DNA from 3 places in the Streptomyces sp. NPDC001668 genome. Region 3 is predicted to be linked to each of the others. Evidence: riboswitches for the same ligand, from Rfam matches in the RefSeq annotation. Region 3 holds a riboswitch; each other region holds the start of a gene.

The links. A riboswitch is a leader RNA that binds a small molecule or an ion and turns the genes downstream of it on or off. The one in region 3 is predicted to bind thiamine pyrophosphate.
Region 1: linked by a shared signal. The riboswitch ahead of ACFYZ8_RS09825 (thiamine ABC transporter substrate binding subunit) and the one ahead of thiC (phosphomethylpyrimidine synthase ThiC) in region 3 are both predicted to bind thiamine pyrophosphate.
Region 2: linked by a shared signal. The riboswitch ahead of thiO (glycine oxidase ThiO) and the one ahead of thiC (phosphomethylpyrimidine synthase ThiC) in region 3 are both predicted to bind thiamine pyrophosphate.

Annotation. Positions count from the first base shown of each region.
Region 1 covers NZ_JBIAUQ010000003.1:33,871-43,831, forward strand. The annotation lists gene ACFYZ8_RS09815 (ABC transporter ATP-binding protein) at 1-919, opposite strand, end outside; gene ACFYZ8_RS09820 (ABC transporter permease) at 919-2,583, opposite strand; gene ACFYZ8_RS09825 (thiamine ABC transporter substrate binding subunit) at 2,559-3,626, opposite strand; TPP riboswitch at 3,623-3,730, opposite strand; gene rlmN (23S rRNA (adenine(2503)-C(2))-methyltransferase RlmN) at 3,750-4,856, opposite strand; gene ACFYZ8_RS09835 (phosphatidate cytidylyltransferase) at 5,463-6,632, opposite strand; gene frr (ribosome recycling factor) at 6,632-7,189, opposite strand; gene pyrH (UMP kinase) at 7,338-8,096, opposite strand; gene tsf (translation elongation factor Ts) at 8,285-9,121, opposite strand; gene rpsB (30S ribosomal protein S2) at 9,279-9,961, opposite strand, start outside.
Region 2 covers NZ_JBIAUQ010000012.1:234,410-244,370, reverse strand. The annotation lists gene ACFYZ8_RS31510 (DUF4396 domain-containing protein) at 1-82, opposite strand, end outside; gene ACFYZ8_RS31505 (deoxyribonuclease IV) at 166-1,029, opposite strand; gene pknB (Stk1 family PASTA domain-containing Ser/Thr kinase) at 1,478-3,415, opposite strand; gene ACFYZ8_RS31495 (thiazole synthase) at 3,534-4,328, opposite strand; gene thiS (sulfur carrier protein ThiS) at 4,333-4,533, opposite strand; gene thiO (glycine oxidase ThiO) at 4,530-5,687, opposite strand; TPP riboswitch at 5,685-5,797, opposite strand; gene ACFYZ8_RS31480 (hypothetical protein) at 5,850-6,221, shown strand; gene ACFYZ8_RS31475 (NAD(P)/FAD-dependent oxidoreductase) at 6,254-7,474, shown strand; gene ACFYZ8_RS31470 (Rv2175c family DNA-binding protein) at 7,975-8,346, shown strand; gene thiE (thiamine phosphate synthase) at 8,441-9,091, shown strand; gene metF (methylenetetrahydrofolate reductase [NAD(P)H]) at 9,216-9,961, shown strand, end outside.
Region 3 covers NZ_JBIAUQ010000024.1:85,106-95,066, forward strand. The annotation lists gene ACFYZ8_RS43220 (cupin domain-containing protein) at 12-329, shown strand; gene ACFYZ8_RS43225 (DUF5326 family protein) at 488-700, shown strand; gene ACFYZ8_RS43230 (IclR family transcriptional regulator) at 1,274-2,008, shown strand; gene ACFYZ8_RS43235 (SsgA family sporulation/cell division regulator) at 2,107-2,544, shown strand; gene ACFYZ8_RS43240 (YibE/F family protein) at 2,818-4,218, opposite strand; TPP riboswitch at 4,714-4,903, shown strand; gene thiC (phosphomethylpyrimidine synthase ThiC) at 4,896-6,719, shown strand; gene ACFYZ8_RS43250 (hypothetical protein) at 6,825-7,796, shown strand; gene ACFYZ8_RS43255 (hypothetical protein) at 7,909-8,769, opposite strand; gene ACFYZ8_RS43260 (metallophosphoesterase) at 8,963-9,961, opposite strand, start outside.

The DNA.
Region 1 (9,961 bases), on a different contig from region 3:
CGTCGGCGGGTCGCAGATGGACGGCGACATGCGTGCCCCTGAAGGTGCGCGCGGTGACCGTGCAGCGCAGCCCCTCGTCGGCCGCCACGAGCCGCACCCCCGCCGGCCTCACCAGCACGCTCCGGACCCCCTGCGCGGCTCCCGGGGGCACCGGCACCTTGCCCCACACCGTGTCCGCCGCCTCCCCGGCCACCGTCCCCTCGACGACGTTCTCGAAGCCGAGGAAGCGGGCCACGAACTCGTCGGCCGGCCGCTGCCACACCTCGAGCGGCGTACCGGACTGGGCGATCCGTCCGTCCCGCATCACCACGACCCGGTCGGCGAGCGCGAAGGCCTCACCCTGGTCGTGGGTGACCGCGAGGACGGTGGTGCCCAACCGCCCGAACAGTTCGCGCAGTTCGACGACGAGCCGCTCCCGCAGGGAACGGTCCAGCTGCCCGAGCGGCTCGTCGAGCATCAGCAGCCGGGGACGCGGTGCGAGCGCCCGGGCCAGCGCGACCCGCTGCTGCTCACCACCGGAGAGCGCGCCCACAGCCCGCCGGGCGGCAGCCGGAAGCCCGACGAGATCGAGCAACTCCCGCACCCGCTCGTCCTGTTGCGCCCTGCCCGCCCCGCGCATCCGCAGCCCGAAGGCCACGTTGGCGCCCACGTCCCGCTGCGGGAACAGCTGATGGTCCTGGAACATCAGCCCCACCCCACGCCGGTGCGCGGGTACCCCGCCCTGGTCGCGTCCGTCGAGCGACACCCGCCCGCCGTCGAGGGGTTGGAGCCCGGCCACCACACGCAGCAGCGTCGACTTCCCGCTCCCGCTGGGTCCGAGCACACACACGATCTCGTGCTCGGCGACATCGAGCCCGACCCCGTCGAGCACGGCCCGCCCGCCGAACCGTACCGTCGCGCCCTCAAGGCTCAGCAGCATCAGAACTCCCCGGTCCGGTCGGTCCGCAGCCGTTCGAGGACCAGCAGCGCCACCGCGCACACCACCATCAGGATCGTCGAAAGGGCCATCGCCTGGCCGTAGTTGAGGTCACCGGCCCGCCCGAGCAGCCGGGCCACGGCGACCGGCAGCGTCGGGTTGTCGGGCCGCGCGATGAACACGGTCGCCCCGAACTCGCCCAGCGACACGGCGAAGGCGAAGCCCGCCGCGATCAGCAACGCCCGCCGCACCATGGGCAGATCGACCTCCCGCCACACCCGCCAGGGCGAGGCCCCGAGCACGGCCGCCGCCTCCCGCAGCCGGTGGTCCACCGCCCGCAGCACCGGCAGCATGGTCCGCACGACGAACGGCACCCCGACCAGCGCCTGCGCGAGCGGCACCAGGATCCAGGACTGCCTGAGGTCCAGCGGCGGCTCGTCGAGCGAGATCAGGAACCCGAAGCCGACGGTCACCGCGGACACCCCGAGCGGCAGCATCAGCAGCGCGTCGAAGCCCCGTACGAACCGCCCCGCGTCCCGCCGCGTGAGCGCCGCCGCCGCGAGGCCCCCGACCAGCACCGCGATGGCGGTCGCCGCGAGGGCGTACTCCAGCGAGTTCCCGACCGCCTGGATCGGCGCGACCAGGAACACCCCGCCGTCGGCGCTGGTCAGCGCCCGGTAGTAGCCGAAGCCGGGGGCGTCGAGCGACCGCTGCACCAGCACGGCGAGCGGCAGCAGCAGGAGTACGGCGACACTGCCCACGACCCCGGCCAGCAGCCCCCACTCCCCCGCCCCGCGCGGCCGCCGGGCGGTGCCGGACGCGTCCACGAGCCGCAGCGCGCTCTCCCGGCGCCGTACGGTCCACGCGTGCAGGGCGAGGACCGCGCCCACCGCCACGAACTGGATCAGCGTCAGCACGGCGGCCGTGGGCAGGTCGAAGATCTCGGAGGTCTGCCGGTAGATCTCCACTTCGAGGGTCGAGAAGGTCGGCCCGCCGAGGATCTGCACCACGCCGAAGGAGGTGAAGGTGAAGAGGAACACCATCAGCGCGGCGGCGGCCACGGCGGGCGCGAGCGCGGGCAGGGTGACCGTCCTCCAGGCCGTCAGCCGGGACGCGCCGAGCATCCGCGCGGCCTCCTCCTGGCGCGGGTCCAGCTGGGCCCACAGCCCGCCGACGGTCCGTACGACGACCGCGTAGTTGAAGAAGACGTGCGCGAGCAGGATCGCCCACACGGTGGTGTCCAGCCGTACGCCCCAGAGGTCGTCCGTGAGGCCGCCCCTTCCGACGAGCGCCAGGAAGGCCGTACCGACGACGACCGTCGGCAGCACGAAGGGGACGGTGACCACGGCCCGCAGGACCTGCTTGCCGGGGAAGTCGAAGCGCGCGAAGGCGTACGCGCCGGGGAGTGCGATCAGGAGCGTGAGCGCGGTGGAGGCGAGCGCCTGCCAGGTGGTGAACCACAGGACGTGCCGGATGTCCGGCTGGGTCAGGACGTCGGTGATCCGGCCGAACTGCCAGCTCCCGCCGGTCTTGAGCCCGCGCGCCATGATCGCGGCGACGGGCCAGGCGAAGAAGACGGCGAAGAACGCGACGGGCACGGCCATGAGCCCGAGCCGCGCCGCGCTCCCCTTGCGCCGAGTGGCTACTTCAGTACGAGTGAGGTCCACGACTTGACCCAGCCGTCACGGTTCTCGGCGATCTTCGCCGGGTCCATGGTCTCGGGATCCTTGGCCTGCGGGCCGTACTGGGTGAACTCGGCGGGCACCGAGGCCCCCCGCACCACCGGATAGACGAACATGTTGAGCGGCATGTCCTGCTGGAACTCCTTGGTGAGCAGGAAGTCCAGGAAGGCCTTGCCGCCCTTGGTGTTCTTGGCGTTGCTCAGCAGCCCGGCGTACTCGATCTGCCGGAAGCAGGTGCCGTCGGCGACCCCGGTGGGCGCGGTCTTCGGCTTCGGGTCGGCGTAGATCACCTCGGCGGGCGGCGAAGAGGCGTAGGAGACGACGAGCGGCCGGTCGGCCTTGGCCTTCTTGCCGCCGGCCGACCCGGAGAACTCCTCGTTGTAGGCCTGCTCCCAGCCGTCGACGACCTTGACGCCGTTGGCCTTGAGCTTCTTCCAGTAGCCCTGCCAGCCGTCGTCGCCGTACTTGGCGGCGGACCCGAGCAGGAAGCCGAGGCCGGGCGAGGAGGTGGAGGCGTTCTCGGTGACGAGGAGGTTCCTGTAGGCGGGCTTGATCAGGTCGTCGTACGACGTCGGCGGCTGGACCTTGTGCTCGGTGAACCAGCCCTTGTCGTAGTTGACGCAGATGTCACCGGTGTCGATGGGCGTGACCTTGTCCCCGTCGACCCGGTACCCCGCCTTGATCTGATCGGCACCCTTCGCCGCGTACGACTGGAAGAGCCCGTTGTCGAGCGCGCGGGAGAGCAGGGTGTTGTCGACGCCGAAGAAGACGTCGCCCTGCGGGTTGTCCTTGGTGAGGATGGCCTTGTTGACGGCCTGCCCGGCATCGCCGTCCTCCAGGACCTTCACCTTGTAGCCGGACTTCTTCTCGAAGTCGGCGAGGACGCTCTTGGAGACGGCCCAGGAGTCATGGCTGACGAGGGTGACGGTCTTGGAGCCGGAGGACTGGTCGCCGTCGGACGATCCGCACGCGGACAGCGTGACCAGGCCGAGGCCGACGACGGCAGCAAGAAACTTCTTGTTGTTCACGGTGATGACCGAACTTCCTACCCAGAATGACCTGGGCGAGGTTCAGAGGGTCTGCGGCCCGATTGCCGCACTCTCAGCGCTGTGGCGCTCCCCTGTCGGATATGAAGATGTACGTCCGTCAGACTACCGCTCGGTGGCCGCGAGCTGACCACAGGCCCCGTCGATCTCCTGCCCACGGGTGTCCCGGATCGTCACCGGCACACCATGGGCGGCGATGGCCTCGACGAACGCCTTCTCGTCCTCGGGCCGGGAGGCCGTCCACTTGGACCCGGGGGTGGGGTTCAGCGGGATGAGGTTGACGTGCACGGGCTTGCCCTTGAGCAGCCGCCCGAGCCGGTCACCGCGCCACGCCTGGTCATTGATGTCCCGGATGAGCGCGTACTCGATGCTGAGCCGCCGCCCGGACTTCTCGACGTACTCGAACCCGGCGTCGAGGACCTCGCGCACCTTCCACCGCGTGTTCACGGGGACGAGGGTGTCGCGCAGCTCGTCGTCGGGCGCGTGCAGGGAGATCGCGAGCCGGCACTTGAAGCCCTCGTCGGCGAACCGGTGGATGGCGGGCACCAGCCCGACGGTCGACACGGTGATGCCGCGCTGCGAGAGCCCGAGCCCGTCGGGAGCGGGATCGGTGAGCGCGCGAATGGACTGGGTCACCCGCTTGTAGTTGGCGAGCGGCTCGCCCATGCCCATGAAGACGATGTTGGACAGCCGCGCGGGCCCGCCCGGCACCTCTCCGTCCCGCAGCGCCCGCATCCCGTCCACGATCTGGTGGACGATCTCGGCGGTGGACAGATTGCGGTCAAGACCCGCCTGCCCGGTGGCACAGAAGGGACAGTTCATCCCGCACCCGGCCTGCGAACTGATGCACATGGTCACCCGGTCCGGGTACCGCATCAGCACCGACTCCACGAGCGTCCCGTCGAACAGCCGCCACAGCGTCTTGCGCGTGGTGCCCTGGTCGGTCGACAGATGCCGTACGACGGTCATCAGCTCGGGAAGCAGCGCCTCCTGCAGCTTCCCGCGCGCACCGGCCGGGATGTCCGTCCACTCCGCCGGGTCGTGGGCGTACCGCGCGAAGTAGTGCTGCGAGAGCTGCTTGGCACGAAACGGCTTCTCCCCGATCCCCGCCACGACCTCCTTGCGCTCGGCGGGCGTGAGATCGGCGAGGTGCCGCGGCGGCTTCTGGGCTCCGCGGGGGGCGACGAAAGTGAGTTCTCCGGGTGCAGGCATAACCCTTCCAGTGTGGCAGATCAACGGCGGGAGCCCAGTCCGGAGCGGGGTGGGGGTGGTCACCTGCGGGTCCCGACTGCCGGGGCCGGTGGTGCCCACGGTGTCGTGAGCGCGCCGTCCGCCAGTCCCCCCCCGGTCGCTGAGGTGTTCCCCGCCGAGGCTGCCGTGCTGTTCCAGGCCGTGGTTGACGCCGTGGTTCTGCGCGTTGCCGAGGGCACCCGTGGCGGCGTTCGTCAGCGCGTCCTGGCCCATGGCCGAGGGCTTCGCCCCGGCGATGACATCGGCGCTGAGACCGCCCGCAGTCGTTGACGCTCACGAACGGCCACCCCCAGGGGCCGCGGTGCGCGCTGCCCACTCATCCCGCTCCCCCGTTCGAAAACCGACGCGATGGTCAGCATCCCGGACGAGATTCCGCGGAAACGGCTCCTTTTACCTGTGCGAAGCAAGCCCTGACGCACAATTTGCGCCAACCTGGCCTGGGCCAAGCCGGCCTTGGTGAAAGGCAAAGAATGGGCCCCTGTGATCTCGACGACCGGGCCCCCGTCCTGATAACAGGACGGGGGCCGAAAAGCCGTACAAGGGGAGCCGTACGCGACGACCCCGCGGTCAGCCGGACCCCACGAACAGCACCAGCAGCAGCCACACCACCGGCGCCGTCGGCAGCAGGGAGTCCAGGCGGTCCATGATGCCGCCGTGGCCCGGCAGCAGCGTGCCCATGTCCTTGATGCCGAGGTCGCGCTTGATCATCGACTCGCCGAGGTCACCCAGCGTCGCGCTGGCCGCGACCGCGAGGCCGAGCAGCAGACCCTGCCACCAGGTGCCGTCGTCGATCAGGAACTCCATGCACAGCGCACCCGCCGCCATCGCGAAAGCCACCGCTCCGACCAGGCCCTCCCGGGTCTTGCCGGGGCTGATGCGCGGCGCGAGCTTGTGGCTGCCGAAGCGCCAGCCGACCGCGTAGGCGCCGGTGTCGCTGACGACGGTCAGCAGCAGGAAGGTCAGCACACGTGCCGCCCCGTCCTCGGCCGTGAGCATCATGGCGACGAACGTGGCCAGGAACGGGACGTAGAACGCCGCGAAGACGCCCGCCGTGACGTCCTTGAGGTAGCCCTCCGGCGGTTCCGTCATCCGCCAGACGAGGACCGCGAGCGCCGTGAGCGCCATCGCGACCCAGGCACCCTCGGCGCCTCGGACGTATCCGGCGACGACCATCGCGGCCCCGCCGAGCGCCAGCGGCACGAGCGGCGCCTTGATGCCCTTGCGCTCCTCCAGCCGCTTCGTCAGCTCCCACAGTCCGACCACCACGGCGACCGTGATCACGCCGACGAACGCCGCCTTGACGAAGAACAGCGACGCGATGATCACCACGCCGAGTCCGACGCCGACCCCTATGGCCGCGCCCAGGTCCCGCCCCGCGCTCTTCTTCTGCGGCGCGGGTGCCGGCTGCGGGGCATCGGGCATGGGCTCCGGATTCTGCTTCTGCGGCGCACCCGGGTGGGGCTGCGCCGATGCGGTCTCGTCACGGAACGTGTCGTCCCGGAACGTCTCGTCCCGGAACAAGGGACCGCTCAGCCGAGCGGCCCCCCGGTCGTCATCCTGGTCGTCACCGTAGCGGGGTACAGCGGGTCCGTCGGGCACGATGGGCATGGGGCGAGTGTGCTGCGCGTCATGCGCATCGTACGCGGGACCCGCCGGGGCAGCCCCCTGGACAGGCCCCTGGTCGGACGGCCCCCAGTACCCGGTGTGAGGCGGCGTCGCCCAGGAAGAGTCGTTCATCAGACCTCGAGAAGCTCCGCTTCCTTGTGCTTGAGGAGCTCGTCCACCTGGGCGACGTACTTGTGCGTCGCGTCGTCGAGCTCCTTCTCCGCACGGCGGCCCTCGTCCTCGCCGACCTCGCCGTCCTTGACGAGCTTGTCGATCGCGTCCTTGGCCTTGCGGCGGACCGAGCGGATCGACACGCGCGAGTCCTCGGCCTTGCCCCGGGCGACCTTGATGTAGTCGCGGCGGCGCTCCTCGGTGAGCTCGGGGAACACCACTCGGATGATGTTGCCGTCGTTGCTCGGGTTGACGCCCAGGTCGGAGTCGCGGATCGCCTGCTCGATGTTGCGCAGGGCGGTCTTGTCGAACGGGGTCACGACGGCCATGCGCGGCTCCGGCACGGAGAACGAAGCCAGCTGGTTGATCGGCGTCGGCGCACCGTAGTAGTCGGCCACGATCTTGTTGAACATCGCCGGGTGCGCACGCCCGGTGCGGATCGCGGCGAAGTCCTCCTTGGCGACCACGACGGCCTTCTCCATCTTCTCCTCGGCCTCGAGGAGGGTCTCTTCGATCACCACTTGCTCCTGCGTGTCTTGAGTAGGCCCGGCTGCTGTTCCATGTGCCTGGGGGCGGCGGCCGGCTGCGTCGCGTCTTCTTCCTGCACGGTTCCCGACCGGCAGGACATTGTCCATCCCCCGGTCAGGGACCGGGTGTGTCCCCGGGTCAGTCCCGGCTGTCCTGGTCGCCCACCAGCGTGCCGATCTTCTCACCCTTGACGGCGCGGGCGATGTTGCCCTCCGCCAGGAGCTCGAAGACCAGGATCGGGAGCTTGTTGTCGCGGCACAGCGTGACGGCCGTGGCGTCGGCGACCTTCAGGTCACGGGTGATGACCTCGCCGTATCCGAGGGCGTCGAACTTGACCGCGTCGGGGTTGGTCTTCGGGTCGGAGTCGTAGACCCCGTCCACGCCGTTCTTGCCCATGAGCAGCGCCTCGGCGTCGATCTCCAGGGCGCGCTGGGCGGCGGTGGTGTCGGTGGAGAAGTACGGCATGCCCATACCGGCGCCGAAGATGACCACGCGGCCCTTCTCCAGGTGGCGCACGGCCCGCAGCGGGATGTACGGCTCGGCGACCTGGCCCATGGTGATGGCGGTCTGCACCCGGCTGTCGATGCCCTCCTTCTCCAGGAAGTCCTGGAGGGCGAGGCAGTTCATGACGGTGCCGAGCATGCCCATGTAGTCCGAGCGGGCGCGGTCCATGCCGCGCTGCTGGAGTTCGGCACCGCGGAAGAAGTTGCCGCCGCCGATGACGACGGCGATCTCGGCGCCGTCCCGGACGACGGCGGCGATCTCACGGGCGATCTTGTGCACCACGTCGGGGTCCACACCCAGGCCCCCGCCACCGGCGAACGCCTCTCCGGACAGCTTCAGCAGAAACCGGCCGCGCACTTTGCCGTCGTCGCTCTTCTGGGCCTTGGTGGTCATGGGATCCCGCCTCTTTCACCTGTTGCACATACGAAGAAGGCCACTGCCGGTTGGGAACTGGTTCGCATCCCATGCGCGGCAATGGCCTCCTCGTCAGATCTGCTGTCGTCCGCCACGCGCGTGCGTGGCGGCGTACCGGACGACTGCTGACGACCCTATAGGGCCCGCGCGTCGCTCGCGGTACGGACTCAGATGCCGACCTTGATGCGCGTGAAGCGCTTCAGGGTGACACCGGCCTCGTCCAGGACCTTCTGGACCGACTTCTTGGGGTCGAGCGCGTACGGCTGACCGAGCAGCGTGGCGTCCTTGAAGAAGCCGTTGACGCGACCCTCGACGATCTTGGCGATCGCGGCCTCGGGCTTGCCCTCGGCGCGGGTGGTCTCCTCGGCGATACGGCGCTCGGACTCGACGACCTCGGCCGGCACGTCCTCCTTGGAGAGGTACTTCGGCGCGAAGGCGGCGATGTGCTGGGCGACACCGCGAGCGGTCTCCGCGTCCGGCTTGTCCAGCTCGACGAGGACACCGATCTGCGGGGGCAGGTCGGGCATCGTGCGGTGCATGTACGCGGTCACGTAACCGTCGGTGAACTGCGCGAAGCGGTCCAGGACGATCTTCTCGCCGAGGTTGGCGTTGGCCTCGTCCACGTACGCCTGGACGGTCTTGCCGGCCTCGATCTCGGAGGCGAGCAGGGCCTCCAGGTCGGCCGGGGAGGTCGCGGCGACGTGCTCGGCGATCTTGTTGGCCACAGCCTGGAACTTCTCGCCCTTGGCGACGAAGTCCGTCTCGCACTTCAGCTCGACCAGGACACCGGAGGAGTTGTCGTCGGCGATGATCGAGACCACGGCGCCGTTCTCGGCGGAGCGGCCCTCGCGCTTGGCGACGCCCTTCTGGCCCCTGATGCGAAGCGCCTCGACAGCCTTCTCGACGTCGCCCTCGGCCTCGTCCAGCGCCTTCTTGCAGTCCATCATGCCGGCGCCCGTGAGCTCACGGAGCTTCTTGACGTCGGCGGCGGTGTAGTTCGCCATGAGTCTGTGAATCTTTCTCGAAGTCTGGAAGATCGAAGATCTACGGGGTCTACGGCCCCCATGTAGCCGGGGACCGCCGACTCTCCGCTGACCTACGGGTGAACGGCGGGAGCGGAGTTGGTGCACCGCTCCCGCCGTCACCCCTGACGCTGACGGATCAGGCCTGCTCGGCGTCCGCGGCCGGAGCGGCCTCGGCGGGAACCTCAGCCTCGGCGGCGGGGGCCTCGGCGGCCGGGGCCTCGGCAGCGGGAGCCTCGGCGGCGTCCGCGGCCGGAGCAGCCTCGGCGGGAGCCTCCTCGGCCTTCTTCTCGCCACCCTCGAGCAGGTCGCGCTCCCACTCGGCGAGCGGCTCGCCCGCGGCCTTCTCGCCCTTGTCACCGGTGGCGACGCGCGAGCGGCTGATGAGGCCCTCGGCGACGGCGTCGGCGATCACGCGGGTGAGCAGGGTGACGGAGCGGATCGCGTCGTCGTTGCCCGGGATCTTGTAGTCGACCTCGTCGGGGTCGCAGTTGGTGTCGAGGATGGCGACGACCGGGATGTTGAGCTTCCGGGCCTCGCCGACCGCGATGTGCTCCTTCTTGGTGTCCACGATCCAGACGGCGCTGGGCACCTTCTGCATCTCGCGGATACCACCGAGGGTCTTCTCCAGCTTGGCCTTCTCGCGCGAGAGCACGAGAAGCTCCTTCTTGGTCAGACCGGAAGCGGCGACGTCCTCGAAGTCGATCTGCTCGAGCTCCTTGAGGCGCTGCAGACGCTTGTAGACGGTCGAGAAGTTGGTGAGCATGCCGCCCAGCCAGCGCTGGTTGACGTAGGGCATGCCGACGCGGGTGGCCTGCTCGG
Region 2 (9,961 bases), on a different contig from region 3:
GCACTTCACCGATGGCGCAGCCGGTGAGGCAGTGGAGGGTGGCCTGGACTGCGGTGGACCATCCGTTCGGCTGGTGCTGCATGAGTGCCCCCAATGTCAGGTGACGGTTCCTGTGCTCAACACGAACCGTATACCCCCTGGGGGTATTCCCTCACTCCTGCCGGGTCAACCGTCCCGGAGTTTCTTCAGCCGCTCCACGTCCGCCGCGTGCCCCTCCTTGCCGCCGGGGGTCTCGATGATCAGGGGGACGCCCTCGGTGGCCGGGTGGGTCATCAGGGCGCGGAACGGATCCTCGCCGATGTGGCCGGAGCCGATGTTCTCGTGGCGGTCCTTGTGGGCGCCGACCACGTCCTTGGAGTCGTTGGCGTGGATCAGCTTCAGGCGGCCCTCACCGACCGTGTCCACCAGCAGGTCGAGCGTCTGGTGCATGCCGCTCGGCCCGGTCAGGTCGTGGCCGGCCGCGAAGATGTGGCAGGTGTCCAGGCAGACGCCCAGCTTCGGGTGGGCGTCCAGGGCCTCGAAGTACGGGCCGAAGTCCCAGGTGCGCGAGCAGAGCGAGGAGCCCTGGCCGGCCGTCGACTCCAGGAGCAGGTACGGGTCGTCGTCGTGGGTGAGCTCGTCGAGGAGCGGCAGCATGTACTCCCGCACCTGCTTCAGGGCCATGGAACGGTCCCGGCCGCCGGTCGCGCTGCCGGTGTGCACGACGACACCGCGCGCGCCGATCTCCCGCCCGCGCCTGAGGGAGTGCCGGAGCGAGTCGACGGACCTCTCCACGGTCGCCTCGGTGTGCGAGCCGAAGTTGATCAGGTACGGGGCGTGCACATACGCCGGGATCGCGTCCTCGGCGCAGGCCTCCAGGAACGCCTCGTCCTGCCGGGGGTTGCCGACGGGGGTGGCCCAGCCGCGCGGGTTGGCGACGAAGACCTGCACGGTCTCGGCGTTCAGGTCACGGGCGTAGGAGAGCCCCACGGAGTGGAGACCACCGGCTACGGGGATGTGGCCGCCGATGGGGTTGCGCTGTGTTGTCACGGGTCACCTCCGGCGGTTGGGCGGTTGTGTGCGGGTGCGGGTGCGGGTGCGGGTGCGGGTGCGGGTGGGTGGGGGCGGGCGTTTTGCGCCCACGCGGCGGAGCCGCATATGGACACAGTCCCGCGCCCCTGAGATACCTGCGGCGGCCTGCTGCGGTTCGGCGGGGGCTTGTGTAGCGCGTGCGGTGGGTTGTGGGTCGGGGCCGGGGTGGGGGGTATCCGTCCTCGGTCCGGCGGCTCGGTCTCTTGAGCAGTACTGGATAACGGACGCCGGCCGCTGCGGGCGGACACCCCCCACCCCGTCCCCTTCCCGCCGTACGCGGCCAACGGCCCGCGGTCCATTCCGACGCAGGGTGACCGCAACTCCTCAGGGGCGCGGGGAACTGCGCGACCAGCCCCCACGCACCCGCACTCGCCCGACAACCGGAACCGGCCCCCCGCCACGCGCATTAGCGGATCGTGATGGTGATCGTCGAGCCCTTGGGGGCCGTGTCCCCGCCCTCCACCGACTGCTTCTTGACCGTGTCGCCGAACAGGCCGAGCAGGCCCCGGTCCTCCTCGACCTGGAAGCCCGCGCCCTCCAGTTCGGACTTGGCGTCGTCGACGCTGTCGCCCGTGACGTCCGGGACCTCGATCATCTCGGGGCCCTTGGAGATCGTCAGCGTGACGATGTCGCCGTCGGCCGCCTGGGTGTCGGGGGCCGGGGTCTGCTTGGCGACCTGGCCCGCGTCGTACTCGGAGTTGACCCGGGTGACGGCGACCTTGACCTTCAGGCCGGCCTCGGCCAGATCGGCCCTGGCGTCGGCCAGGTCCTCTCCGGTGACGTCCGGGACGTCGACCGGGGCGCCCTTGCTGACGGTGAGCGCGACGGCCGAGCCGGTGTGCAGGGTGGCGCCGCTCTCGGGATCGGTGCTGATCACGAACCCCTTGGGGACGTCGTCGCTGAACTCCCGGGTCACCATGCCCGGCTCCAGCCCGTCCGTCTTCAGCCGCGCTCTCGCCTTGGCCAGCGACCACCCGTCCACGTCGGGCACCTTCACCGTCTGGGGGCCCTTGGACAGGGTGATCGACACCGAGTCGTGGTTCCGTATGCGGGCGCCGACCTCCGGGTCCGTGCTGATGACGGTGCCGCGCTTCACGGTGTCGCTGTAGGCGTACGTGACCTTGCCGGTCTCCAGACCGGCCTCGTCCAGCCGGTCTCGCGCCTGTGTCTCGGTCTTCGCCAGGAGGGCCGGGACCTGGGTGAACTGGCCGGAGTTGATGTACCAGACGCCCGCCCCGAGCCCGAGGGCCAGCAGGACCGCGGCGACGATCAGGAGCGGGCCGCGCCGGGGGTCGCCGGAGGAGCGGCCACGCCGGGGCGGTGGGGGCGGAGGGCTCTCCAGGACGCTGGTGTGGTGGTATCCCCGCTCGGGCTCGTCCTCGTTGACCGGCAGCGGGCGCGGCACCGTCAGGGTGCGCGGGATCACGCTCGTACGGTTCTCGGCGCCCGCGTACTCCGCGGGGAGCGCCTGCGGCGGCACCGCGTCGAGTTGGTCGGCGGTCAGCCCGGCACGCGCCTCGCGGGTCTGCGCGAGCAGCGCCACGGCGTCGTACGGACGCAGGTCCGGGGTCCGGGCGGTGGCCGAGGCGACCAGCTCGTCCAGTGCGTACGCCAGCCCCGGGACCACGGCCGACGGTGGCGGGACGTCCTCGTGGAGGTGCTTGTAGAGGACGATCGCGGGGGAGTCGCCCTCGTGCGGCTGGCTGCCGGTCAGCATCTCGTACAGGACGACACCGCACGCGTACACGTCGACGCGGGCGTCCGCGGCGCCGGGCTGGTCCATCTGCTCGGGCGAGAGGTAGGAGACCGTGCCGAGGACGGCTCCGGTGGTGCTGGTCACGTTGTTCACGGACCGCACGAGCCCGAAGTCGGCGACCTTGACCCGGCCGTCGTCCCCTATCAGGACGTTCTCCGGCTTCATGTCCCGGTGCACGAAACCGGCGCGGTGCGCGGCGCCGAGCGCGGCGAGGACCGGCTCCAGGATGTCCAGGGCGGCGCGCGGCTGCAGCGCCCCGCGCTCGCGCAGCACGTCGCGCAGGGTGCAGCCGGCGACGTACTCCATGGCGAGGTAGACGTACGACCCGTCGGTGCCCTGGTCGAAGACCTGCACGACGTTGGGGTGGGCGAGCCGGGCGACGGACTTGGCCTCCCGGATGAACCGCTCGACGAAGGTCCCGTCCGCCGCCAGCGCGGGGTGCATCACCTTGAGCGCGAGCACGCGGTCCAGACGGGTGTCCAGGGCCCGGTAGACCGTGGCCATCCCGCCGACCGCGATGCGCGCGTCCACGCGATAGCGGCCGTCGAGCACCTGCCCGACCAGCGGGTCCTGAAGGGTCGTATCCACGCAGGCGAGTGTACGAGCCGCCGCCGACAGTCCCTCCGGTTCGGCGGATTTGGCGGCTGTACTGCAGCTGACCTGTGACGGAGGTCGCACCTGCCCGTGTCCAAAGTCGAACGCGTGTTCAGAATGCCGGGCGTTCCGGATCCAGTACGGCCCTGCCCTCCACGGGGGACGACGCCTCGGCGAAATGCCGCCGGGGGATGCGCCCCGCCCGGTACGCCAGCCGCCCCGCCTCCACCGCGTGCCGCATCGCGTGCGCCATCAGTTCCGGTTCCTGGGCCCGCGTCACCGCCGAGGCGAGCATCACACCCGCGCACCCCAGCTCCATCGCCAGCGCCGCGTCGGACGCCGTGCCCGCCCCCGCGTCCAGGATCACCGGTACGCGCGCGTGCTCGACGATCAGCTGGAAGTTGTGCGGGTTGCGGATGCCGAGCCCGGATCCGATCGGGGAGCCCAGCGGCATGATCGCCGCGCAGCCCACGTCCTCCAGCCTGCGGGCCAGCACGGGGTCGTCGTTGGTGTACGGCAGCACCGTGAAGCCGTCGTCCACCAGGGTCTCCGCCGCGTCCAGCAGCTCGACCGGGTCCGGCAGCAGGGTGCGCTCGTCGGCGATGACCTCCAGCTTGACCAGGTCGGTGCCGAGCGCCTCGCGCGCGAGGCGGGCCGTCAGGACGGCCTCTCCCGCCGTGTAGCAGCCCGCAGTGTTAGGGAGGACCCGGATGCCGAGCTTCTCCAGCACGGACAGCACCGAGCCGTGCACCGAGGGGTTCACGCGCCGCATCGCGACCGTCGTCAGCTCGGTGCCGGAGGCGACCAGCGCCCGCTCCAGCACCTCCAGGCTGGGCGCCCCGCCCGTGCCCATGATCAGCCGGGACGAGAAGGACGTACCGGCGATGACAAAGGGATCGTCGGCCATGGGGTCAGCCTCCTTGGACGGCGGTGAGGACTTCCACGCGGTCTCCCTCGGCCAGGGGCGTCGAAGGCCACTGCGCGCGCGGGACGACGGTCTCGTTGAGTGCGGCGGCCACTCCGGAGGGCGCCGGCGTCAGGGCCCGTACGACGGTGTCGAGAGCCGTGCCGGGCGCGAACTGGCGCGGCTCCCCGTTGACGGAGATGTTCATGCCGGCTGCTCCACGGACTCCAGGAACCGCCTCGGGGTGAACGGGCGGGCCACCTCCGGCAGTTCACCGGTCGTCAGCGCGTGCGCCAACGCGTCCCCGGTGACCGGCGTCAGCAGCACGCCGTTGCGGTAGTGGCCGGTGGCCAGCAGCAGACCGGGAAGGTCGGTGGGGCCGAGCAGCGGGGCGTTGTCCGGGGAGCCCGGGCGCAGTCCCGCGCGGGTCTCCGTCAGCGGCAGCTCGGTGATGCCGGGGACCAGTTCGTGCGCGTCCCGCAGCAGTTCGTACACCCCGCCCGCGGTCACCGTCGTGTCCCAGCCCAGCTCCTCGCTGGTCGCGCCGATCACCAGCTCGCCGCTCTCGCGCGGGACCAGGTAGACCTGGCTGCCGCGCACGACGGCCCGCACGGTACGGCTCAGGAAGGGCGCGTGGCGCGGCGGCACGGTCAGGCGCAGCACCTGGCCCTTCACGGGCCGTACGGGAGGCAGGAGGGCCTGTGGGACCCCTTCCAGGCGGCCGCTGAGGCTTCCGGCGGCGAGCACCACCTGGTCCGCCCCCAGTTCCTCGCCGTCCGTGGTGGCGACCCCGGCGGCCCGCTCCCGTACGACGAGCAGACGCTGGGCCCATGCGCGGTGGAACACCACGCCCGCCCGCTCACAGGCGGCCAGCAACGCGCGCGTGAGCCGGCGCGGATCGATCTGGTGGTCCCCGTCCACCCGCAGTCCGCCTCGTACCCCGGGTGCCAGCATCGGTTCCAGGCGCCGGCACTCCCGGCCGGACAGCCACTCCGACTCCAGCCCCGACTGCCGCTGGAGCGCGTGCAGTTCACGCAGATGGGCGCGGTCGTCGGCGTCCAGGGCGACGGCGAGCGTGCCGCACCGGCGGTAGCCGAGGTCGTGCCCGGTCAGCTCGGTGAGTTCGGCCGCGAAGTCGGGATAGCGGTGGGCCGAGGCGAGGTTCAGGCCCAGCAGGGTCTGCTCGCCGTAGTGCAGTTCGGTGACCGCGGCCAGCATCCCGGCGGCCACCTGGGCGGCCCCGCCGCCCGGTTCGGGGTCCACGACGGTCGCGGTGAGACCGCGCTGCGCGGCCCGCCAGGCCGTGACCAGGCCGATGATGCCGCCCCCGATGACGAGGACGTCAGACGTACGTGAGGACATGGGCGTCCAGCCCCTCCCTTCGCCGGCATGACCCGGATCAGGTTCGTACGGTCGGAGGCCGCCCAGCCTCCCTCTCAGCCCGGTGCGTCCGGGCTCCCGCGAGTGCTCTACGTTGGCCACCCTAGCCGTTCGTTCCACGCCTCTGTAAGGGAGCCTCGCCCCATGCCCCGCTCGCTCGACGGCCTCGTCCTCGCCCCGGTGGCCGATCAGTCCCCCGGTCAGGTGGGTACACGGACCCGGTTCACCTACCACGAGAAGGACGGGCAGATCTGGGCCGAGTACGCGGGCGGTGACGTCGTGCGCGGGCACCTCGTCGGCACGCGCGCGGGGGACCGCCTCGACTTCCGGTACGTCCAGCTCAAGCACGACGGGACGACCTCCTCCGGGCACTGCGTCTCGACCGTCGTGGAGCTCGCCGACGGCCGGGTGCGGCTGGAGGAGACGTGGGAGTGGGAGTCGCAGACAGGCAGCGGGACGAGCGTGGTGGAACAGGTCGGCGAGGCTGTGCAGCAGGTCACGGCGCACGACTCCTGACTGACTGATTGTCAGTTGACTATGGTGATCAAATGAGCGAGCAGACGCAGGCGCGGGCGCAGCGGCGGGTGGTCGTGGTCGGGGCGGGCATGGCCGGGGTGCAGACCGCGGTCGCCCTGCGCGAACAGGGCTTCTCCGGAACCGTCACGCTCATCGGCGCGGAGCCCCACCAGCCGTACGACCGTCCGCCGCTCTCCAAGGCCGTACTGCTCGGCAAGGCCGAGGGCTCCGCCTTCGACGTGGACTTCGACGCCCTCGGCATCGAACTGCTGCTCGGCCGCGAGGTGCTGGGCGTGCGCCCCGAAGCGCACCAACTGGACACCGAGGCCGGGCCCGTCCCGTACGACATCCTGGTCCTCGCCACCGGCGCCGAACCGATCCGGCTGCCCGGCACCGAGGGCGTGCCCGGGGTGCATCTGCTGCGCACCCTGGACGACGCCGAGCGGCTGCGCCCCGTGCTCGCCCGGCAGCACGACGTCGTGGTCGTCGGCGCGGGCTGGATCGGCGCCGAGTTCGCCACCGCCGCGCGCGAGGCGGGCTGCGCGGTGACGGTCGTGGAGGCCGCCGACCGGCCGCTGGCGGGCGCGCTGCCCGCCGAGGTGGCCGCGCCGATGACCTCCTGGTACGCCGACGCGGGCGCCGTGCTGCGCACACACGCGCGCGTGCAGCGCGTCGAGCCCGGCGCGGTCGTCCTGGACGACGGCTCCCGGGTGCCCGCGGGCGCGGTCGTGGTCGGCATCGGCGCCCGGCCCGCCACGGCCTGGCTCGCCGGCTCCGGCATCGAACTCGGCGCCCACCGCGAGGTCGTCGCCGACGAGCGGCTGCGCACCTCCGTGCCGGACGTCTACGCGGTCGGCGACTGCGCCTCCTTCCCCTCGGGCAGGTACGGCGAGCGCCTGCTGGTCCACCACTGGGACAACGCCCTCCAGGGCCCCCGCACGGTGGCCGCCGACATCCTGGGCGAGACCCCCACGGTCTACGACCCGGTCCCGTACTTCTGGTCCGAGCAGTTCGGCCGCTTCGTCCAGTACGCCGGCCACCACGCGTCCGCCGACACGACCCTGTGGCGCGGTGAGCCGTCGGGACCCGCCTGGACGGTGTGCTGGCTGCGCGAACACCGCCTGGTGGCCCTCCTCGCGGTGGGCCGCCCCCGCGACCTGGCCCAGGGACGACGGCTCATCGAGGCGGGCACGACGATGGCCCCGGAGCTGCTGGTGGACCCGGCGAGGCCTCTGAAGGCGGCGACGGCATAAGGGCGGGTGACGGCCCGGACTCGGCGGGGACAGGTGGCGGGGACGGGTGGTGGGCGGCTCGGGCTGCCCACTGCCGACTGCCGACTGCGGCGTTCGGGGCGGTGTCCGTCGGTGCTCGGTGCTCGGTGCTCGGTGGCCGGGGTTGGGTGGGGCTTCTGCAGGTGGCTGTGACGCAGGCGGCGGCTGGGCTTGAGTTGCCTGCTGCGACCTGGCGGGCGGTGTCTGTCGGTGCTCGGTGGCCGGGACTCGGCGAGGCCCCCGGAGCCGGTTTCGCGTGGGCGAGGGCAGCCCGAGCCACCCGCCCCCGCCGCCTACAAGAGCCCGCCGAGTCCCGGAGCACCACCCACCGGCGGGGGCCGAATCCGCCGGGGCCCGAGACCCCGAAACCGTCTGATTCACCTGAACCAGCAGCAGCCCGTACCCGGCGATCACACCCCCCGTTCCCCCGCCGGAGGCGCCCCGGCTTCCGACTGTCAGTGCGGGATGGCACGCTTAATCCCGTGACCGAGATTGACGCAAAGATCGATGCTCTCGTCCCCGCCTGGCTCACCCTCCCCGACATCGCAGAGATGCTCGATGTCGAGGTGACGCGTGTGCGGCAGCTGGTCAAGGAGGGCCAGCTCATCGCCGTACGCCGTGGTGAGAACCGCGCGCTGCACGTCCCCGCCGCCTTCATCGACGGAGCCGAGCAGAAGGTCGTCAAGGGCCTGACCGGGACCTTGACGCTCCTGAGGGACGACGGTTTCTCCGACGAAGAGATGCTGGAGTGGCTCTTCACCCCCGATGACAGCCTGCCCGGCACCCCCGCGCAGGCCCTGAGCGAGAATCGCGGCACGGAGGTGAAGCGCCGGGCCCAGGCGCTCGCCGTCTGAACCGAACAGCATCGGCGTACGGGCCGTGACCGCCGGGGCCACGGCCACGGACCAGTGCGGCCCGTACGCCACCGAACCCGGGGGAGACACACGCATGCCCGACACCGCCCGCACCCAGCTCGCCGACGCCCGTCTCTACCTCTGCACGGACGCCCGCAGGCGCCAGGGCGACCTCGCCGAGTTCCTGGACGCGGTCCTGGCAGGCGGCGTCGACATCGTGCAACTGCGGGACAAGGGCATGGAGGCGGCCGAGGAGCTGGAGCACCTCCAGGTCCTCGCCGAGGCCTGCGCGCGGCACGGCAGACTCCTCGCGGTCAACGACCGGGCCGACGTCGCCCACGCGGCCGGTGCCGACGTACTGCACCTCGGCCAGGGCGATCTGCCCGTCCCGGCCGCCCGCTCGATCCTCGGCGACGACATCCTCGTCGGCCGCTCCACCCACGCCGAGGCGGAGGCCGCCGCGGCCGCGGTGCAGGACGGCGTGGACTACTTCTGCACCGGCCCCTGCTGGCCGACCCCCACCAAGCCCGGCCGGCACGCCCCCGGCCTCGACCTGGTCCGGTACACCGCCGCCCTCGGCACCGACCGCCCCTGGTTCGCCATCGGCGGCATCGGCCTCGGCAACCTCGACGAGGTCCTGGAAGCCGGGGCCCGCCGGGTCGTGGTCGTCCGGGCGATCACCGACGCGGACGACCCGGGCGCCGCCGCCGCGGAGTTCGCGAAGCGGCTGCGTGACACAGAGTGAGGGGCCCGTCGATGGCCGGTCGCATGATCGGCCCGGTGTCCGAGGGGTGGACAACAAGTCGACAAAGCGGGCAAATTTCCGTGATCTGGTTGGGTGACCGCTGCCCCCTGGCTAACCTGCCGGTATGGCCCTAGGAACCGCATCCACCAGGACTGACCGCGCACGCACGGTGCGCGACATGCTCGCCGCCGGCAAGACGACGTACTCCTTCGAGTTCTCGGCGCCGAAGACCCCCAAGGGTGAGCGGAACCTGTGGAGCGCGCTCCGGAGAGTCGAGGCGGTCGCCCCGGACTTCGTCTCCGTCACCTACGGCGCCGGCGGCTCCACCCGCGCGGGCACCGTCAAGGAGACCCAGCAGATCGTCGCGGACACCACCCTCACCCCGGTCGCCCACCTCACCGCGGTCAACCACTCCATCGCGGAACTGCGCAACATCATCGGCCAGTACGCCGACGCCGGGATCCGCAACATGCTCGCCGTGCGCGGCGACCCGCCCGGCGACCCCATGGGCGACTGGCTCGCCCACCCGCAGGGACTGACCTACGCCGCCGAACTCGTCCGGCTCATCAAGGAGTCGGGCGACTTCTGTGTAGGTGTCGCGGCGTTCCCGGAGATGCACCCGCGCTCCGCCGACTGGGACACCGACGTCGCCCACTTCGTCGACAAGTGCCGCGCCGGCGCCGACTACGCCATCACCCAGATGTTCTTCCAGCCGGAGTCCTATCTGCGGCTGCGTGACCGAGTCGACGCCGCGGGCTGCGCGACTCCCGTGATCCCGGAGATCATGCCCGTGACCAGCGTGCGGATGCTGGAGCGGCTTCCGCAGCTCAGCAACGCGATCATCCCCTCCGCCCTGGAAGAGCGGATCCT
Region 3 (9,961 bases):
GGACTAAGTCGATGAAGGCATTCCGGTTGGATGAACTGGAGGCGGAGCGCGCCGCCAACGACGGCGCCTATCTGCAGTTCCTGCGTGAGCGGAACATGTCGGTCGGCCTGTACGCGCTCGACGCGGGTGCGCAGGACCCGCAGCAGCCGCACCACCAGGACGAGGTCTACTTCGTGGTCAGCGGCCGGGCCGCGATCACCGTGGGCATGGAGACCACCCAGGTGGCGCGTGGCAGCGTGGTGTACGTACCGGCCGGCGTCGCCCACAAGTTCCACCACATCAGCGAGGACCTCAGGGTCATGGTGGTGTTCTCTCCCCCGGAGAGCTGACCCGCGGCCTCGGGGTTCCCTAGGGGATCAGTCAGGGGAGGACAAGGGGTGCGAGGCCCCCGCTGGAGCACCTGCCCGGCCTAGCATCGAGTGCAGGACATTGGTGGATCCGGTACCAGAGGGGCCGGACAGTGCCGGACTGCAGAGAGGTAAGGACGATGGGAGAGATCTTCGCGGGGATGCCGTGGTGGGTGAAGTGGATCGCGGTGCCGGTCATCGCCCTGGTCGTGTTCGGCGGCCTGATAGCCACCGTCGTCGGTTTCGTCATCGGCCTCCTCTTCAAGCTGCTGGTCTTCGTGGCCCTGGTCGGCGGACTCGTCTACGTCGTACGGAAGTTCATGTCGAGCTCCTCGTCGCGCAGCGACTGGTGAGCGCCCGGGGCGGGCGGGGCGACCGGTAACAGGAACCACCTGTTCCCTCGGGCGGGGGAAGTTTTCCGGACGGGCCGTATGCGCGCGGTGGCGGACCGTTAAAGTCCGGAACTCGACGCGGGGACGACCCCGCGAGCGGCGTACACCCCCTCCCGTGTTCCCCCCCCCCGCACGGGCTGCCCCCTCGCGCTCCGGGAGTGACCCTTGGCCACGGTTGACACCGCACCCGCACAGACCGACGCCCGCCCGCCGACGCCTCCCGCACAACCGACGGCCTCGGGACGACTGACGGCTCCCGAAGGTCCGGGTCCGGTACCGCCCGCACAGCCGACAGCCCCGGCACGGCCGTCAGCTCCCGCACGGACCTCCACTCCCGCTTCCGCACGGACCTCCACTCCCGCTTCCGTGCGGACATCCGTTTCTGTACGGCCGTCGGCTCCCGTACCGCCGTCAGCTGCCGGACGGCCGTCGGCTCCTGTACGGCCGTCAGCTGCCGGACCGCCGTCGGCACCCGTCCAGCGGCACGCGGCGCTCTCCTCCGAACCTGCCGAACCGACCCACTCGGCGACCCTCATCGGGTCGGTCCAGCGCGCGATGCGCCTGCTCGAGTCCGTCGCGGAACACCAACACGGAGCCCCCGCCAAACAACTCGCCCGCGAGACCGGGCTGGCGCTCCCCACGGCCTACCACCTGCTGCGCACCCTCGTGTACGAGGGTTATCTGCGCCGCGACAAGGGCCTGTTCTTCCTCGGGGAGGCGGCAGAGCGGCTGAGCAGCAGCGGAGCCGAGCAGAAACGTCGCAGCACCGTCGTCGAGGCGCTCGCGCACTGGCGTGACCTGATCGGCGTACCGGTGTACTACGCGCAGTACCGCGACGGTGAGATCGACGTCCTCTGCGTATCCGACAGCCCCGGCAGCCCGGCGGTCGAGGAGTGGGCCGACTTCCGTGAGACCGGGCACGCCCACGCCATCGGGCAGTGTCTGCTGGCGCAGCTCGACGACGAGGCCCGGCGCGACCACCTCCACCGGTACCCCGTGCGGTCCATCACCCCGTACACCGTGCGCGACGGCCACAGCCTGCTCCGGCGTCTCGAACGGACCGCGCGGATGGAGCCGGTGATCGAGCGTCAGGAGTACGCGTTGGGGACGGTGTGTGCGGCGATTCCGATCACGTTGGGTAATACAGCGGCAACGATGGCCATCTCGCTTCCCGCCCATCAGGCGGACCGTCTGCCGACCGCAACCCAGCAACTACAAGCGGAAATCGGGCGTCTGATGGGTTCGCTCGCGATCTCTATCAGTATCTGAAAACTCACTCCTTGTGATCTGTCGTACACGTTCAGCAAGATGCCACCAGTGTCAGAGGGATCATTCCCGGCCAATGAAGGCAGATGACGGGGTAGGCGATGCGCGAGTCGGTACAGGCAGAGGTCATGATGAGCTTTCTCGTCTCGGAGGAGCTCTCCTTTCGCATTCCGGTGGAGCTGCGCTACGAGGCCTGCGATCCCTACGCGGTCCGATTGACCTTCCATCTCCCGGGCGACGCCCCGGTGACCTGGGCTTTCGGGCGTGAGCTGCTGATCGACGGGGTGGGTAGGCCTTGCGGGGAGGGTGACGTACGGGTCTCGCCCGCCGGTTCCGACCTGCTGGGCGACGTCCTGATCAGGCTTCAGGTCGGCGGCGACCAGGCCTTGTTCCGTTCGTCGACGGCGCCGATCATCGCGTTCCTCGATCGCACCGACAAGCTGGTCCCGCTGGGCCAGGAGGCCGCGATGGCCGATTTCGACACCCACCTCGACGAGGCGCTGGACCGGATTTTGGCGGAGGAGCAGAGCGCGGGCTGATGCCTTGCGGCGGCAGAGAGGTGGCGGAACGCTTCCTCTTGGAGCGGGAGGGTGCAGGAACGCTTCTGCCGGGGTTGGGACTGGGTGTGGGGTGGGGCGCGAAGTGTTCGGGGTCGGGCGCGGCCCTGCTCGCCAGGATCGCGGGCGACCATTTCCAGCGCGTGTAGACGCACGGGTTCCACGGAGACCAGGCCCCCTCGTGGGAGCCGGGAGCCGGGAGCCGGGAGACGGGAGCCAGGAGACGGGAGCCTCTGTCTGGCTCGTGGGCCCCTCTCAGTGCTTGCGCCGCCGTCCCTTCCCTCCGCGTCCCGTTGCCGGCCGGCTGTCGGCTGTGCCGGCGCTCGCACTGGTCGCCGGTACAGGCGTAGGCGCTCCAGCCGCCACGCCCACCGTCTCCGCCCCCGGACGGTCGGCCGAGACCACCAGGGCCGCGAGGGCCGTGGTGACCGGTACCGACGCGACGAGACCGATGGAGCCGACCAGCGTGCGCACGATCTCCTCCGCCACCAGCTCGCTGTTGGCGACCGTCCCCACGCTGGACTGCGCGATGGAGAAGAGCAGCAGCAGCGGCAACGCGGCGCCGGCGTAGGCGAGGACGAGCGTGTTGACGACGGACGCGATGTGGTCCCGGCCGATACGGATACCCGCGCGGTACAACCCGCGCCAGCCCATCGTGGGGTTGGCCTCGTGCAGCTCCCAGACCGCCGAGGTCTGTGTGACCGTCACGTCGTCGAGGACACCGAGTGAGCCGATGATGATGCCGGCGAGCAGCAGACCGCTCATGTCGATCGACGGGTACAGGCCGTGGATGAGCCCGGTGTTGTCGTCGGTGTTGCCCGTGAGCGCGGCCCAGTCGATGAACACCGAACCGAGGATGCCGATCAGCACCAGGGAGATCAGTGTGCCCAGTACCGCCACGGAGGTACGGGCCGACAACCCGTGGCACATGTAGAGGGCGATCAGCATGATGGCGCTCGACCCGATCACCGCCACCAGCAGCGGGTTCGAGCCCTGCAGGATGGCGGGAAGGACGAAGAAGTTCAGCAGCAGGAAGCTGACGGCGAGGGCGACCAGCGCCATGACACCGCGCATCCGGCCGACGATCACGACGGCGAGTGCGAAGATGCCGGCGAGCACGGCCATCGGGATCCGGCGGTTCACATCGGTGACCGAGTACTGGAGATCCCTGGGGGCGGAGGGCTCGTACGCGACCACGACCTTCTGCCCCTCGTGCAGCTGCCGCGGCTGGTCCGGCTGGACGATCTCCGTGAAGGTACGGCCCGTGTCCTTGCCGGTGTCGACCCGGATCGTCGCCTTCTTGCAGGTGCCGTTCGCCTGTTGCTCGGCGGACGAGCCCTCGGCGGTGGACGTGTCCCCGGTCGGGGCCTCCCCCGAGGCGTTCACCGACTTGCAGCTGACGCTCACGACCTTGCTGACCGTGGCCTGCTGGGTCTGCCGGTCGAAGCCGACCCCGGTGCGCTCGTGCGCCGGCGCGCCACCGGGCCAGAGCACCGCGAGGCCCACCACGACGGCCGCGCCGAAGGGGATCAGGATCGCCGCGATGACCTTGCGCAGGTGCTTGGAGACGGGGGCCGCCGGGCCATGGCTGTGGGAGTGACCGTGGCCGCCACCACCTGATCCGTGGCCGTGGTCTTGGCTACCGTCCCTTGCCACGTGGTCGTGGCCGCCGCCACCGCCGGATCCGTCACCGGAGCCATGGCCGTGGTCGTGACCGCCACCACCACCCGATCCACGCCCGTGCCCGCCGCCGACGGCGTCCCCATGACTGCCGGAGCCCTGACCGGGCCCCCCGCCGACACCGGGCCCGTACTCGTGCCGGTGCCCGTCGTCGACCCCGTGCCCCGGATCACCCCCGTGCCCGTGCCCTTGCCCGTGCCCGAAGGCGTCCCAGCCACCGGTATCAGGTCCATCGGTGCGGCCGTCGCCACTTCTCGGCCCACCCTCGGGCCCACCTCCCGGCCGACCTCCGAGCCCTCTTCCGGGCAGGCCGCCCGGGCCGTATCCAGGGCCGTTTCCGGAGCCCGGTCGGCGCGGAGGCTCGGGCGGCGGGTACGGGGGCTGATGTGTCGTGGTCACCGACCGATCATCGCAAGAACGACAGGGGCCCTCTGTTCACCGCGCCCGAATTGACGCTAGCGTGGTGCCACCTTTTGTACACGCGGGAGCTCGGAGCACCGGGCTGAGAGGGCGCTGACCTCCGTCCCAGCGATGTTTCACGTGGAACATCACCTCAAGCGAGTGACGTTCCCCACGAAACGTCGGCAGACGGAAACCGCTGCGTCGACCGCCGAACCTGTTACCGGGTAATGCCGGCGTAGGGAGTAGGTCTCATGACCATCAAGGACGCGCGCACGCCTGCCTCCGAGCAGAACGACCAGAACGAGCAGAACGACCAGAACGAGCAGAACGACCAGCTCGACACGGAGGCCGGGAAGTCCATCGGCTGGCACAAGGCGTACGTCGAGGGCTCGCGCCCCGATCTGCGGGTGCCGGTCCGTCAGGTGCACCTCACCAACGGGCAGTCGGTCACGCTGTACGACACCTCGGGCCCGTACACCGATCCGCTCACCGAGACGGATGTCCGCCGGGGCCTCGTGCCGCTGCGGGAGAACTGGATCGTCGCCCGCGGGGACACCGAGGAGTACGCGGGCCGGCCCGTGCGCCCCGAGGACGACGGGATCAAGCACACCTCACCGCGCGGCGGCCTCCGCAACCTCGACGCGGTCTTTCCGGGGCGGCCCCGCCAGCCGCGCCGCAGTCGTGACGGCAACGCGGTCACACAGCTCGCGTACGCCCGCCGCGGCGAGATCACACCGGAGATGGAGTACGTGGCCATCCGGGAGAACGTCTCTCCCGAGGTCGTCCGTGAGGAGATCGCGGCGGGCCGCGCGGTGCTGCCGGCGAACGTCAATCACCCGGAGATCGAGCCGATGATCATCGGCAAGCGGTTCCTGGTGAAGGTCAACGCCAACATCGGCAATTCGGCGGTGACCTCCTCCATCGAGGAGGAGGTCGAGAAGATGACCTGGGCGACCCGCTGGGGAGCCGACACGGTCATGGACCTTTCCACGGGCCGCAACATCCACACCACTCGCGAGTGGATGCTGCGCAACTCCCCCGTCCCCATCGGCACGGTGCCGCTCTACCAGGCCCTGGAGAAGGTCGACGGCAGGGCCGAGGAGCTGACCTGGGAGATCTACAAGGACACGGTCATCGAACAGGCCGAGCAGGGCGTGGACTACATGACCGTCCACGCGGGCGTGCGCCTGCCGTACGTACCCCTGACGGCCAACCGCAAGACGGGCATCGTCTCGCGCGGCGGCTCGATCATGGCGGCGTGGTGCCTCGCGCACCACAAGGAGTCGTTCCTGTACGAGAACTTCGAGGAACTGTGCGAGATCCTCGCCGCCTACGACGTCACGTACTCGCTGGGCGACGGCCTCAGGCCCGGCTCGATCGCGGACGCCAACGACGAGGCGCAGTTCGCGGAGTTGCGCACGCTCGGGGAACTCAACCGGATCGCGAAGCGTTTCCACGTACAGACCATGATCGAGGGCCCGGGACACGTCCCGATGCACAAGATCAAGGAGAACATCGACCTTCAGCAGGAGATCTGCGATGAGGCTCCGTTCTATACGCTCGGCCCGCTGACCACCGACGTCGCGCCGGCCTACGACCACATCACCTCCGGCATCGGCGCCGCGATGATCGCCTGGTGGGGCACCGCGATGCTCTGCTACGTCACGCCCAAGGAGCACCTGGGCCTGCCCAACCGGGACGACGTCAAGACGGGTGTCATCACCTACAAGATCGCCGCTCACGCGGCCGACCTCGCCAAGGGACACCCAGGCGCCCAGGAGTGGGACGACGCCCTCTCCGACGCCCGCTTCGAGTTCCGCTGGGAGGACCAGTTCAACCTGGCCCTCGACCCCGACACGGCCCGCGAGTTCCACGACGAGACCCTCCCGGCCGAACCGGCCAAGACGGCCCACTTCTGCTCCATGTGCGGGCCGAAGTTCTGCTCGATGAAGATCTCCCAGGACATCCGCCGCCGTCACGGCGCCAGTCAGGAGGAGATCGCGGAGGGCATGGCGCAGAAGTCGAAGGAGTTCGCAGCGAGCGGCAATCGCGTGTACCTGCCGCTGGCGGACTGAGGTCCGTAGATTGGCGCTGTTCCGGAGGGTGGGTGGCTTCGGGGCAGCGCCATCGTGCGTTTCGGGGATGGGACGAGGGGGGGCGGAGTCTTGATCGTTCTGAGCGTGACGGAAGAGGCGCAGTCGCTGGTGTGGGACGGCGACGATCTGGTCGACGTGGTCGGTGGTGGCCGCTGGTGGGGTCCTGATGGCGTGGAGCAGTGTGCCTCGGTCATCCGTAGGTTTCCCTTCGACCGGAGCGTCGTCTCCCCGTCCGGTCGCTACTCCGTCGTCTATGCCGAGCGGGGTACCAAGGCGCTGCTGCTGGAGGGTGACCGGCTCGTCCGTGAGCTGAACCGCAGCTACTACCAAGCTGATGCCTTCGACTATCCGGTGGCGCTCGGGACGTTGCCGGACGGCCGCGAGGTGCTGGTGCACTGCCCGGAGGAGTACAACGTCCTCGAGATCGAGGACGCGGAGACGGGAGAGCGGCTCACCAGTGGTGAACGTGATCCGAAGGACGTCTTCCACTCGCGGCTGGAGGTGAGCCCGGACGGGACGCACCTGCTGTCGGCCGGCTGGTTCTGGCATCCGTACGGGGTCGTCGAAGTCTTCGACCTGGTCGGTGCGTTGACGGATCCCGCTGTGCTCGATGGCCGTGGCGTGCTGCCGTCGGACCCGGGCATCGACGCGGAGGTCGTCTCGGCCTGCTGGCTCGACGGTGACCGCCTGGCCGTGGCGACCGGGGAGGAGTTCCTCGACGACGAGGAGAAGCCTGCCCTGGGCCCACGGCAGTTGGGTGTGTGGTCGCTCTCCGCGCAGCGGTGGATCCATCGCAGCAGGGTCGGTTTCCACATCGGCACTCTGATCGCCCGGGGCGACTCGGTCGTCTCGCTGTACGGGCATCCGCGGCTGATCGACGTCACGACGGGTGCCGTAGTGGCGGAATGGCCGACCGTGGAGGTGCCCCGGAGAGACGGCAGCTACGGGGTCACGCACATTCCGACGCCCGTTGCCGCCCTGCACCCGGATGGCATCCGCCTGGCCGTAGCGCAGCCGGAGGGCATCGCGATCATCGCCCTGCCGGTCGTCGACTGATGCAGGCGAACCGCCGACCGTGGGCGGCGGACCGCCGGCGGGTGGCCCGCGGCCGGGTCTTCGGCTTGCGCTCCCCATGGTGGGGGCGCAAGCCGAGGGGCGGTGCCGGATGTCATTCCGGCTGGTGTTCCGGCCCCCCGAAGTCCGGACTGGTGTAGTCCGGGCTCGTGAAGCTCGGACGGGCACCGGAGGCTCCGTCGTCCGGGCTGCTGAAGCCGGGGCGGTCGTAGCCGAGGCTGGGCATCCGGCTGGTCGGTGCGGGCGGTGCCGTGTGGTGCAGTGCGGCGGTACCCGGGTCGGCCAGTGCGTCCCTGAGGAAGGGGAGGATGCCGCGTTCCAGCAGGGCCTCGCGCCAGGCGTCCCTGGCCCGCGCCACCTCCTCGCTCAGCTCGCCGTATCCCGCGTCCGGCGAGGGCCGGTTGCGCAGGGCGGTGATCAGCAGGCCGCCGGCGGCGACCAGGATCGCGACCGCGGTCAGGGCACCGAACACCCATCCGATAGTGATCATGGCGGGGGCGACCGCCGGCGGAGGGCTGAGCATCTGGAGGATGTAGCCCACGAGCAGGAAGATCGCCGCGGCTATGCCGGCGAGGACAGGTGTCAGAACTGCGGCGACGGCGACGGCGCCCGCACCGGCGGTCTCGGCGACCTCTCCCATGGTGGTGGCGAGCCCCATCGCACCCGTGCCCGACTCGGCGGGGCCGGGTTCGTGCACGGACGACAGGGTGGACGGCGCCGGGCGGCGCTGTTCCTCGCGGACCTTCACGTAGTGCTGGTACTCGGTCGCCGCGGCCGCCGTGATGAGTGCGGTGGCGTTCAGCGCCATGGTGCGCAGCTGTTCGGGGTTCAGCCGCTGTCCGACAGCGGCCAGTTCGGGACGGTGTGGTGCGGAGCGCAGCGCCTCGTCGAGGATCCGCTCGTACTCCTGGCGGTCCTCGCTGTGCAGGTGCTGCGGAACGCTGTTCATGTGCATCCCCCGATGCTCCGTAGGGCTTGGGGCTCGCATGCCAACGAGCCGTCGGGCAGAAACGGAGGGGAGCCTGCTACGGATAAGCCGATGGTAGAGCGGTGACGGCACAGGGTGACAGGGGGTTTCCAGAAATTGGCCTCTGGCCTGCGCTCTCGACGGTCAGTCCGCCATGGGGGAATGTCTGCCCCGTGAATGCTCAGATATCCAGGGGCAGTTGCTGGACCAGCAGTTTTCCGGCCATGGTCACCCCGCCGTCCATCGCGATGGCCAGTCCGTCGGCGTAGACGTGCGGTCCCTCGACCACCGGACCGGATTCGTCCTCGCCGTCCTCGGAGCCCACTTCGCCGAGCAGATACGGGATCGGACTGTGGCCGTGGACGATGCGGGTGCCGCCGTACGTGTCGAGCAGGGAGCGCACATGGTCGGCGCCGCCTTCGTCGCGGAAGGAGAAGCGCTTGGTGAGTTTGCGGAACAGGTCCCACACCTCGTCCGCGTCGTTGCGCGTGAGGGTCTCGCGGACGGTGTCGTTGACCGCCTCGATCGAGTCGCCGTAGTCGAGGTAGGCGGTGGTGTCGGAGTGCACGAGCAGGTGCCCGTCGACCTCCTCTACGGCGTCCAGGCGGGCCATCCACTGCAGGTGGTGGTCCTGGAGGCGGTCCATGTCGGTCTTCTGGCCGCCGTTGAGCAGCCAGGCCGCCTGGAAGGTGGCGGTGCCCGCGCCGGAGTTGACGGGGGTGTCGCCGAACCGCTTGGCGCCGATCAGCAGCAGCTCGTGGTTGCCCATGAGGGCCTTGCAGTAGCCGCCCGCCGCCGCGGCCTCCGCGGACAGCCGCATGACGAGGTCGATGACGCCGATGCCGTCGGGGCCGCGGTCGGTGAAGTCTCCGAGGAACCACAGCCGGGCGGTGCCGGCGCACCAGTTGCCCGCGGCGTCGACCAGGCCCTTGTCGTGGAGTGCGGCCATCAGTTCGTCGAGGTAGCCGTGGACGTCGCCGACGACGAACAGCGGACCGGGACCCTCCTCCGGCTGCGCGGCGGGGTCGGCGGCCGCCTGGAGTCCGTCACCGGGGCTGATGACGGGCAGGTCCTGCTCGGTGGGGGTGTACCCCTCCGGGTAGGCGTCCTCATGGGCCGGGGCGACGTCGCCGGGGTGCACGCTGTGGCCGTACGGACCGGTCTCGTTGACGTACGCGGG